2 regions of the Microbulbifer zhoushanensis genome follow, and region 2 is predicted to be linked to the other one. Evidence: riboswitches for the same ligand, from Rfam matches in the RefSeq annotation. Region 2 holds a riboswitch; the other holds the start of a gene.
What was found. A riboswitch is a leader RNA that binds a small molecule or an ion and turns the genes downstream of it on or off. The one in region 2 is predicted to bind thiamine pyrophosphate.
Positions count from the first base shown of each region.

Region 1: another riboswitch for thiamine pyrophosphate. It lies ahead of LVD10_RS04865 (TonB-dependent receptor); the one in region 2 lies ahead of thiC (phosphomethylpyrimidine synthase ThiC).

Region 1 covers NZ_JAJSAO010000002.1:289,682-294,186, reverse strand. Annotated here, with positions in the region: gene LVD10_RS04880 (alkaline phosphatase) at 1-493, shown strand, start outside; gene LVD10_RS04875 (hypothetical protein) at 908-1,096, shown strand; gene LVD10_RS04870 (cupin domain-containing protein) at 1,531-1,857, opposite strand; TPP riboswitch at 1,985-2,100, shown strand; gene LVD10_RS04865 (TonB-dependent receptor) at 2,159-4,315, shown strand; gene LVD10_RS04860 (hypothetical protein) at 4,394-4,505, shown strand, end outside.
Region 2 covers NZ_JAJSAO010000005.1:284,054-288,558, reverse strand. Annotated here, with positions in the region: gene LVD10_RS12055 (sulfite exporter TauE/SafE family protein) at 1-384, shown strand, start outside; gene safD (sulfoacetaldehyde dehydrogenase SafD) at 398-1,765, shown strand; TPP riboswitch at 1,839-1,937, shown strand; gene thiC (phosphomethylpyrimidine synthase ThiC) at 2,096-4,042, shown strand; gene thiO (glycine oxidase ThiO) at 4,094-4,505, shown strand, end outside.

The sequences.
Region 1 (4,505 bases), on a different contig from region 2:
CGCCCGGGCGGTGTGGGTGGCCATGGACAATACCGATCCGGAAGACACCCTGATAATCGTAACCGCCGACCACAGCCATGTATTCACCATGGCCGGCTACCCTACCCGCGGCAATCCCATCCTGGGCAAGGTGGTCGGCAATGACAGCCGCGGTGAACCGGAGTCGGAACCGAAACTGGCCGATGATGGCAAGCCCTACACCACCCTGGGCTATGCCAATGGACGCGGCTTTGCCGCGCTGGGGGATGAGACCGATGCGGATGTCCGTTACGGCCTGCCCGCCAGCAACGGGCGCAGGGACCTGGCCGAAGTGGACACCACCGCACCGGGCTTCCACCAGGAAGCACTGGTACCCACCGAAGCCGAGACCCACGGTGGCGAGGACGTGGGTATCTGGGCCCGCGGCCCCGGCGCGCACCTGCTGTCCGGTACCCGTGAGCAGAGCTATATCTTCCATGTAATGGCCCGGTCGGGTGGTTTACTGGCCGATTGATCCGGCAACTTATAATAGAGGTAGAGGCCTCGCTAATAACTTTGTTAGCGAGGCTTACTATGAATGCTCCAGGTGTAAGAATAAGTTGTAAGCGCCGCCTGTAGACTGGATTGAAACTATCTCTGCGGGGAAGATTTATAAAAATAAAATTAGTTGATTATTAGCCGGCTGAAATAGATCTTATTTTAAATATTTACCACATCCAAGCATTATTCACTCGATAGTAAATGTCATCTTTGATTTGATTTTAATCTGGCGTATTTTTTTATTGTTCTACATCGGCACGCAGGATAGTGTTTTCAGGCGCTTGATGAATTAGCGCTGAGTTCAATTGTAACTACTAATCAAGGGCGAGCACCAAATGAAGTAGCGCATTACGGGCTCACATATGGTTGACATCCCAGGGAGAAAATAATGCGTGAGCTAAATCTTCAGGAAATGAAAAATGTAAATGGTGGTTTTTATCAGGCTCTACTACCGGTGGCTGTTGGTTTCGCAACCAGGTTTGTGACGAGTAAGTTAGCGAAGCATTTCATTGGTAATTTTTCACTGTCCTACGGAACCTATCAGGCAGCAGTGGGCTTGGATTCCAGGGTTCGCTAAACCAAAGTAAACTAACAGGAGTTGGAGCCGGCTTGGTAGAAAAAACTTTAGCCATCCAGGCCGGCTTTAAAATCCTATTGTGTTTGACAATGAAAAAATATCGAAAGTGCCCTCAATGTAAAACATGCAGTATTGATGTTGGACTCTTGGAGGATGGTACCTACTGCGAAGCTTGTGGTTGTGCTGTTGTAACAAGCGTATTCTACTCATCTGCCCTGAGTATCAGCATGGCCCTTCTTATCTCCATATGCATGAACCAGGGCCAGGTTGCTGCAGGACTCTTAGTCTTGTTGGCCCTGGCTATCAGGGTTTTTTTCCTGGACAAAATCGATGCGCGGATTATGCCAATCAGTAAAATTTAGTATCGACAGGATATGGCTATCTGGTTTGTGAAGTCGAAAGCCATTCCGGGAACCCGTTCTGCATTTAAAGGCCTAAGTCACAGGGTAAAAAACCGCCAGCCACACCGTCTGGCAATCCGGGTTCGTCCAGCTGACCCGGTGGCGCACGCGGGCGGGGATATCCAGGTAATCCCCCTCGCCCAGCACCACCTCGCGGCCGTCGGCAAAGGCGATGCGGCCACTGCCCCGCAGCACCATTACCCATTCGCCCTCTTCCTGGTCGTACCACTCCCCGGGTGGGGTAACCTGGCCCCGGGAGACAATCCGCTCGATTCGCACCGGGCCGCTTGCCAGCACCTCCTCAAACACCTCCGCGTCGAGCGCATCCGGTAGCTGCGTGAAAAAATTGCCGGGTTTCATGGGGGGCTCCAGGGTTTCAATGTGGTTTTCCGTCGTGTGCCAGCTGCCTGGCTGCAATGGTCAGCAGGGAAGCTACAGGCGCCCTGCCCAATTACTAACCAGCATGACTTCTGTTATGATCGCGCCCGCAACACCTTAGGGGTGGCTTCGGCCTGAGATGCGCGGTGATCGAAAGACACCACAGCGCGAACCCTTGAACCTGATCCGGTTAATACCGGCGTAGGAATAGGTAAGTCCAAGAATAGCCTCCTCACGTCGCAGCCCGGGTCTCTTTCACTTCAGCTTTTGCCGAGAGAGAACCATGAATCGCCCATCCAGAATAAGACCCATCGCCCTCTCAGTCGCAATGCCAGTCGCGCTGGCCGGCAGCCTGTCCGCCCTGCCAGCGGCCGCGACCGAATCCGGCACCCGGGACCTGGAAGAGGTCATCGTCACCAGCCAGCTGCGCGACACCAGCCAGCTCGACCTGGCGGCCAGTGCCAGTGTGCTGGACAGTGCCACCATCGGCGCCCGCGGCGCGGGTAACCTGGACCAGCTGCTCAACCTGGCTCCCAACGTCAACTTTGCCGCCGGTGCGTCCCGGGGCCGCTTTATCCAGATTCGCGGTATCGGCGAGCGCAGCCAGTTTATCGACCCGGTGAACCCGTCCGTGGGCCTGATCATCGACGGCATCGATTTTACCGGCCTGGGGCTGGCCGCCAGCACCCTGGATATGGGCCAGGTGGAGATCCTGCGCGGGCCGCAGGGCACGGTCTACGGCGCCAACGCCCTGGCCGGCCTGGTCACCATGACCAGCAATGCGCCCACAGACACGCCCATGGCAGAGGTCTCCGCAGAGGTGGCCGAATACAATGGCCGCACCCTGTCTGCGGTGGGCAGCGGTGCACTGACCGACAGGCTGAGCTATCGCCTGGCCGCCCGCAACCAGCAGTCGGACGGTTACATCGATAACGGCTACCTGGGCCGGGAAGACACCAACAATATCGATGAGTCGATCCTGCGCAGCAAGCTCCGCTACCAGGCCAGCGACGACCTGCAGCTGGATATCACCGCGCTCTATATCGACGTGGACAACGGCTACGACGCCTTCTCGCTGTACAACACCCGCGAGACCCTGTCGGACCAGCCCGGCTGGGACCGCCAGGAGACCCTGGCCGGTTCACTGGTTGCCCGCTGGTCCGGCAGTGACCTGTTTACCCTGGAGTCCACCGTCAGCGTGGCCAGCTCGGATACCGAGTACGGCTACGATGAAGACTGGACCTATGTGGGCTTTCACCCGTGGGAATACAGCTCCACCGACAATTACCTGCGCGACCGCAACAACCTGAGTGCAGACCTGCGCCTGCTGTCCACTGAACAGACAGCACTGTTCAATGGCCGCAGCAGCTGGGTGGCCGGGATCTACCTGCGCGATGAAAGCGAGGACCTGCAGCGCAACCAGGCCTTTACCAGCCAGTTTGAAACCGCCAACCAGGCCCTGTACGGGCAGTTGCGCACCAGCCTGGGCGAGACTCTCGCGCTGGTGACCGGCCTGCGCCTCGAGCAGCGGGAGGCGGATTACACCGATTCACTGGCGGTTGATGCCGGCAATAACGAAAACCTCTGGGGTGGGGATATCACCCTGGAATACCGCGGTATTGCCGATACCCTGGTCTACGGCACTGTCTCCCGTGGCTATAAGGCCGGCGGCGTCAACGGCCGGATCATTTCGGCCTCCGCCACCAACCCGGATATCGGCCGCGATGCCTTCGAGTTCGACACCGAGCAACTACTCAACTACGAACTGGGGATCAAGGGCGCCTGGCTGGACAACCGCCTGCAGGCGCAACTGGCCGCCTTCTACCAGGATCGCAGTGACGTACAGGCCAAGCAGTCGGTGTTCGACCCCGCGGATTTCTCCTTCGACGATTTTCTTACCAACGCTGCTGGCGGGGCAACCACCGGCCTCGAAGTGGAACTGGATTACCGCGCTACAGAAGCCCTGCGCTTCTTTGCCTCGGCGGGCTGGCTGAACGCCGAGTTCGAGGGTTTCGAGAGCACGTCCCATGTGGATGCCCGGGATGACTACAATGGCCTGGCACTGGCGCCGGTAAACCTGGACGGGCGGGATGTGGCCCATGCGCCCAATTACCAGTTCTTCACCGGTACCGAACTGTCATTGACCGAAAACCTGCTGCTGCGGCTGGAGCTGGAGGGCAAAGACGCCTTCTATTTCTCCAACAGCCACAACGAGAAGTCCATCGCCTACGAACTCGTAAACGCGCGCCTGACCTATCGCGGCGATAGCTGGGAGGCCTCACTGTGGGGCCGCAACCTGGCGGACGAGGACTATTACACCCGGGGCTTCTACTTCAGCAACCAGTTCGGCAACAACCCGGCCAATGGCTATGCGCCGGAAGCCTACTACCAGTATGGCGAGCCACGGGTTGCGGGCATTTCCGGTACCTATACGTTTTAAGATTTACCCACCTTTTTTAAAGTTTACGGGCGGCTTCTGCCGCCCATGATTCCGGACCAGGGGTCCCGGAGGCAACCTATGAACATTTCCGTCGAGATCAGCAAGTATCCGTTGAAGGACGAGTACATTCCCGCCATCCAGGACTTTATCGACCGGCTCAACCAGCACCCGGACCTGCGGGTTATCACCA
Region 2 (4,505 bases):
CTGCCGGAAATCCGCCTGGCCCCGCGCAATTATTTCTGGGTCGGGATCGGAACCGGGACGCTGGGCATACTGGCAGGCGCCGTGGATCCATTGCTGGCGGCCTTTTTTGTGCGCAGGGACCTCTCGCCCAAAGAGGTGGTGGCGAATAAATCGGTCATGCAGGCCTGGTGCCATGCGCTCAAGGTGCCCGCGTTCATCTACCTGGGCTTTGCCTTTTCCGATCACCTGGGGCTGATCCTGCTGTTGACCTTGGCAGCGGTGGTGGGAACCCGGATCGGCATCGCCATGCTCAACCGCCTGGACAGCAGGCTGTTCTTCCGGCTGATGCGGTTGGCACTGTTGGTTGCCGGCCTGCGAATCATCTATCAACTGATTGTGAATTAACTGGAGCGCCGCCATGGCCGATTATCGCATCCTCAATCCCTACGACGGTGAGCTGATCGAAGAGTACGATTTTGCTGACCGCGACGATGTCGAGCGAGTTATTGGCCAACTGGTGGCGGGGCGTGCGGTACAGTCAGCCACACCAGCATTCGAGCGTTCCGATATCCTGTTGCGGCTTGCTGGCCTGCTCCGTGAGCACGCCGATCACCTGGCCAGGCTAATTACCGCCGAGACCGGCAAGACCATCAGTGACAGCCGGGTGGAGATCGAGCGCGCGTACAACACAGCCCTGGCGAGTGCCATGGAAGCGCGCGCCATAAACGGCGAGGCACTGGATTCCGATGCCTACCCTCCGCAGCGTGAGCGCATCGGCGTGGTGTTGTGGAAGCCGCTGGGCACGGTACTGTGTATCACTCCGTTTAATTTCCCCATCAATATCGCTGTACACAAGATCGGTCCGGCATTTGCCGCGGGCAACACCATCCTGTTCAAGCCAGGCCCGCAGAACAAGCGTTCGGCGGAATTCCTGGTGGAGCTTTGCTATCGCGCCGGTATGGATCGCAACGTACTGCAGATGCTGGTGCCGGATATTCCCGCCACCAGCTACGCCGTGGCGCACCCGCAGGTGCAGGCAGTCAACTTTACCGGCGGCACGGCGGCGGCCAATGCCATTGCCGCAGCGGCCGGTTACAAGAAACTGCTGCTCGAGCTGGGCGGCAACGATCCTCTGGTGGTGATGGCGGACGGCGACCTGGATGCGGCGGTATCCGCGGCCATCAACCAGCGGTTCGCCACTGCCGGCCAGCGCTGCACTGCGGCCAAGCGCCTGTTTGTGCAGCGCGAGGTTTACGAAGCTTTCACCGGCAAGCTGCTGGATGCTACCGCCCGCCTGGAAGTCGGCGACCCGATGGCGGAAGATACTTTTGTTGGCCCGCTGATCCACACTGCCGCCGCAGACGAGGTGCACGGACGTGTCGAGGATGCGGTGACCCGGGGTGCGCGGGTGCTGTGTGGGCATCGCCGCGAGGGCAACCTGTTGTGGCCCACGGTTATCGACAGGATCCCGGACGACGCGCCCCTGGTGGCAGACGAGACCTTCGGGCCGGTTATCCCGCTGCGCCCGTTCGACAGCATCGACGAGGTGATCAGGCTGGTTAATGACAGTCCCTTTGGGCTGCAGGCCGGGGTTTTCACCCGTGACCTGGGCCTGGCCAAGCAGCTGTTCAACGCTCTCGATGTAGGGCTGCTGGCTGTAAACGACGGCCCGGGCTTCCGCGCGGAGCATTTCCCCTTTGGCGGGGTGAAAGAGAGCGGGGTAGGGCGCGAAGGTGTGCGCTACGCCATTCGCGAGATGAGCTACCAGAAATCCCTGGTAATCTGACCCTCTCTTGGCCCCAGTTCACAATACTGTTGGCCGGCCTTGTCCAGGGCGCGGATCATCCACTATACTCCGGCACAACTTGTCGGAGTGCCTGTGGGCTGAGATCGCTGTTGCGAGATCCGTTGAACCTGATCGGGGTAACCCCCGCGTAGGGAACAAGATCTGAAGTCGCTACATATGTGAGCGCGGGGTTTTCACCATAAATCCCCCGCTACCGAAAAAGTCATTACACGACTTTCCTCTCTGCTGATTCTTCCCCGGGCGCTCGGGCGCCACTCTCCGCGAAAAAGCGCCACGTTGCGCATTTCCGCGCAATACAAAGGGGTCAGCATGTCTCAAGAAACCGATACGCCGGTCGACGCGAACCGAGAGTCCAGCGAACGGGATTCCACGAAAAAAAGTGGACAATCCCGCGCGGAAAGCCGCGAATCTGCCCGGGTTTTCCTCGACAACCTTACCGCCCAGTCCTTTCCCAATTCCCGCAAGATCTACCTGGAGGGTGACAGCACCGATATCCGTGTTGGCGTACGCGAAATCTGCCTGGGCGACAGTGTGGTGGGTGGTGACGAAAGCAACCCGGTGCTGGAGCCCAACGCGCCACTGCGGGTTTATGATACTGCCGGCCTGTATTCCGATCCGGACTACCGGCCCAATGTGCGCGACGGCCTGCCCCGGTTGCGCCAGGCCTGGATCGAGGCCCGCGGCGATACCGAGGTACTGACCACCCGGCAGGCGGCCTACAGCCAGCAGCGCATGGCCGACCAGGGCCTGGACCATATCCGCTTTGACAACCTGCCGTCCCCGCGCCGCGCCCGGGCGGGGCAGAATGTCAGCCAGATGCACTATGCCCGCCAGGGCATTGTTACCCCGGAAATGGAGTTTATTGCCGTGCGCGAGAATATGGGCCGCGCCGCGGCCGGCGAAGTGCTGGCGGAATCCGATTACGGCAAAGCCCGCGACGGCATTTTTATCCCGGAACAGATCACCCCGGAATTTGTGCGCCGTGAAGTGGCGGAGGGGCGCGCGATCATCCCCGCCAATATCAATCACCCGGAGCTGGAACCGATGATCATCGGGCGCAATTTCCTGTGCAAGGTGAATGCAAATATCGGCAATTCCGCAGTCACCTCGTCCATCGAGGAGGAGGTGGAGAAACTGGTGTGGTCCACGCGCTGGGGCGCGGATACGGTGATGGACCTGTCCACGGGCCAGAATATCCACGAGACGCGCGAATGGATCCTGCGCAATTCACCGGTCCCCATCGGCACGGTACCGATTTACCAGGCCCTGGAAAAAGTGAATGGGGTTGCCGAAGACCTGAACTGGGAAGTGTTCCGCGATACCCTGGTGGAACAGGCGGAGCAGGGGGTGGACTACTTCACCATTCACGCCGGGGTACTGCTGCGCTATGTGCCGCTTACCGCAAAACGCGTCACGGGCATCGTGTCCCGCGGTGGCTCCATCATGGCCAAGTGGTGCCTGGCCCACCACCGGGAGAATTTCCTCTACACCCACTTTGAGGAAATCTGCGAGATCATGAAAGCCTATGATGTGAGCTTCAGCCTCGGCGATGGCCTGCGTCCGGGTTGTATTGCCGACGCCAATGACGAGGCCCAGTTCGGTGAGTTGCACACCCTGGGTGAGCTGACTGAAATTGCCTGGCGCCACGACGTGCAGACCATGATCGAGGGGCCGGGCCACGTGGCCATCCACAAAATCCGCGAAAACATGGATGAGCAGCTCAAGCACTGCCACGGCGCGCCGTTCTATACCCTCGGTCCGCTGACCACTGATATCGCGCCGGGCTATGACCATATCACTTCCGGTATCGGGGCTGCACTGATCGGTACCTACGGCTGCGCCATGCTCTGTTACGTGACGCCCAAGGAACACCTGGGCCTGCCCAACAAGGAAGACGTAAAAGAGGGGCTGATGGCCTACAAGATCGCCGCCCACGCCGCGGACCTGGCCAAGGGCCACCCCCGCGCGCAGCAGCGCGACGATGCATTGTCCAAAGCCCGCTTCGAGTTCCGCTGGGAAGACCAGTTCAACCTGGGCCTGGATCCGGAGCGTGCACGCACTTACCACGATGAAACCTTGCCGAAGGAATCCGGTAAGGTGGCGCATTTCTGTTCCATGTGTGGTCCCAAGTTCTGCTCCATGAAAATTTCCCAGGATGTGCGGGACTATTCCCGCAAGCTTGAGGCGGAACAGGGCATGGAGGAAATGGCGCTCAAGTTCAAGGACATGGGCAGCGAGTTGTATCACAAGGGCTGATGCAGCGCGCCGCAACTTCGGCATTCGAGAGCTCCCGGCACAGGAAAACCGATGACCCTGACTGTCTCCAACCAATGTCCCCGCGTCGCCATCGCCGGCGGCGGCCTGATGGGGCGCCTGCTGGCCTGGCGCCTGGCATTGCGCGGGCTGGATATCACCCTGTTCGAGGCGGGCAGCCTGGCGCGCCCGAGTGGTGCCTGCTGGACCGCTGCGGGAATGATTTCACCGCTTTCAGAACTGGTGCACAGCGAACGCTCGGTATACGAGCTGGGCCTACGCAGCCTGGTGCTATGGCGGGAATGGAGCGGGTGCCTGCAGCTCCTCTGCGGTTCCCCGGTGGGGTTTCGCCAGGCCGGTAGTGTGCTGGTGGCACACGGCCGTGACCGCAGCGAGTTGCTGCAATTCCAGCGCGAACTACAGGGCAAGCTCGAGGCCGGGGAGCTGGGGCAGCTGCGGGCCGTTG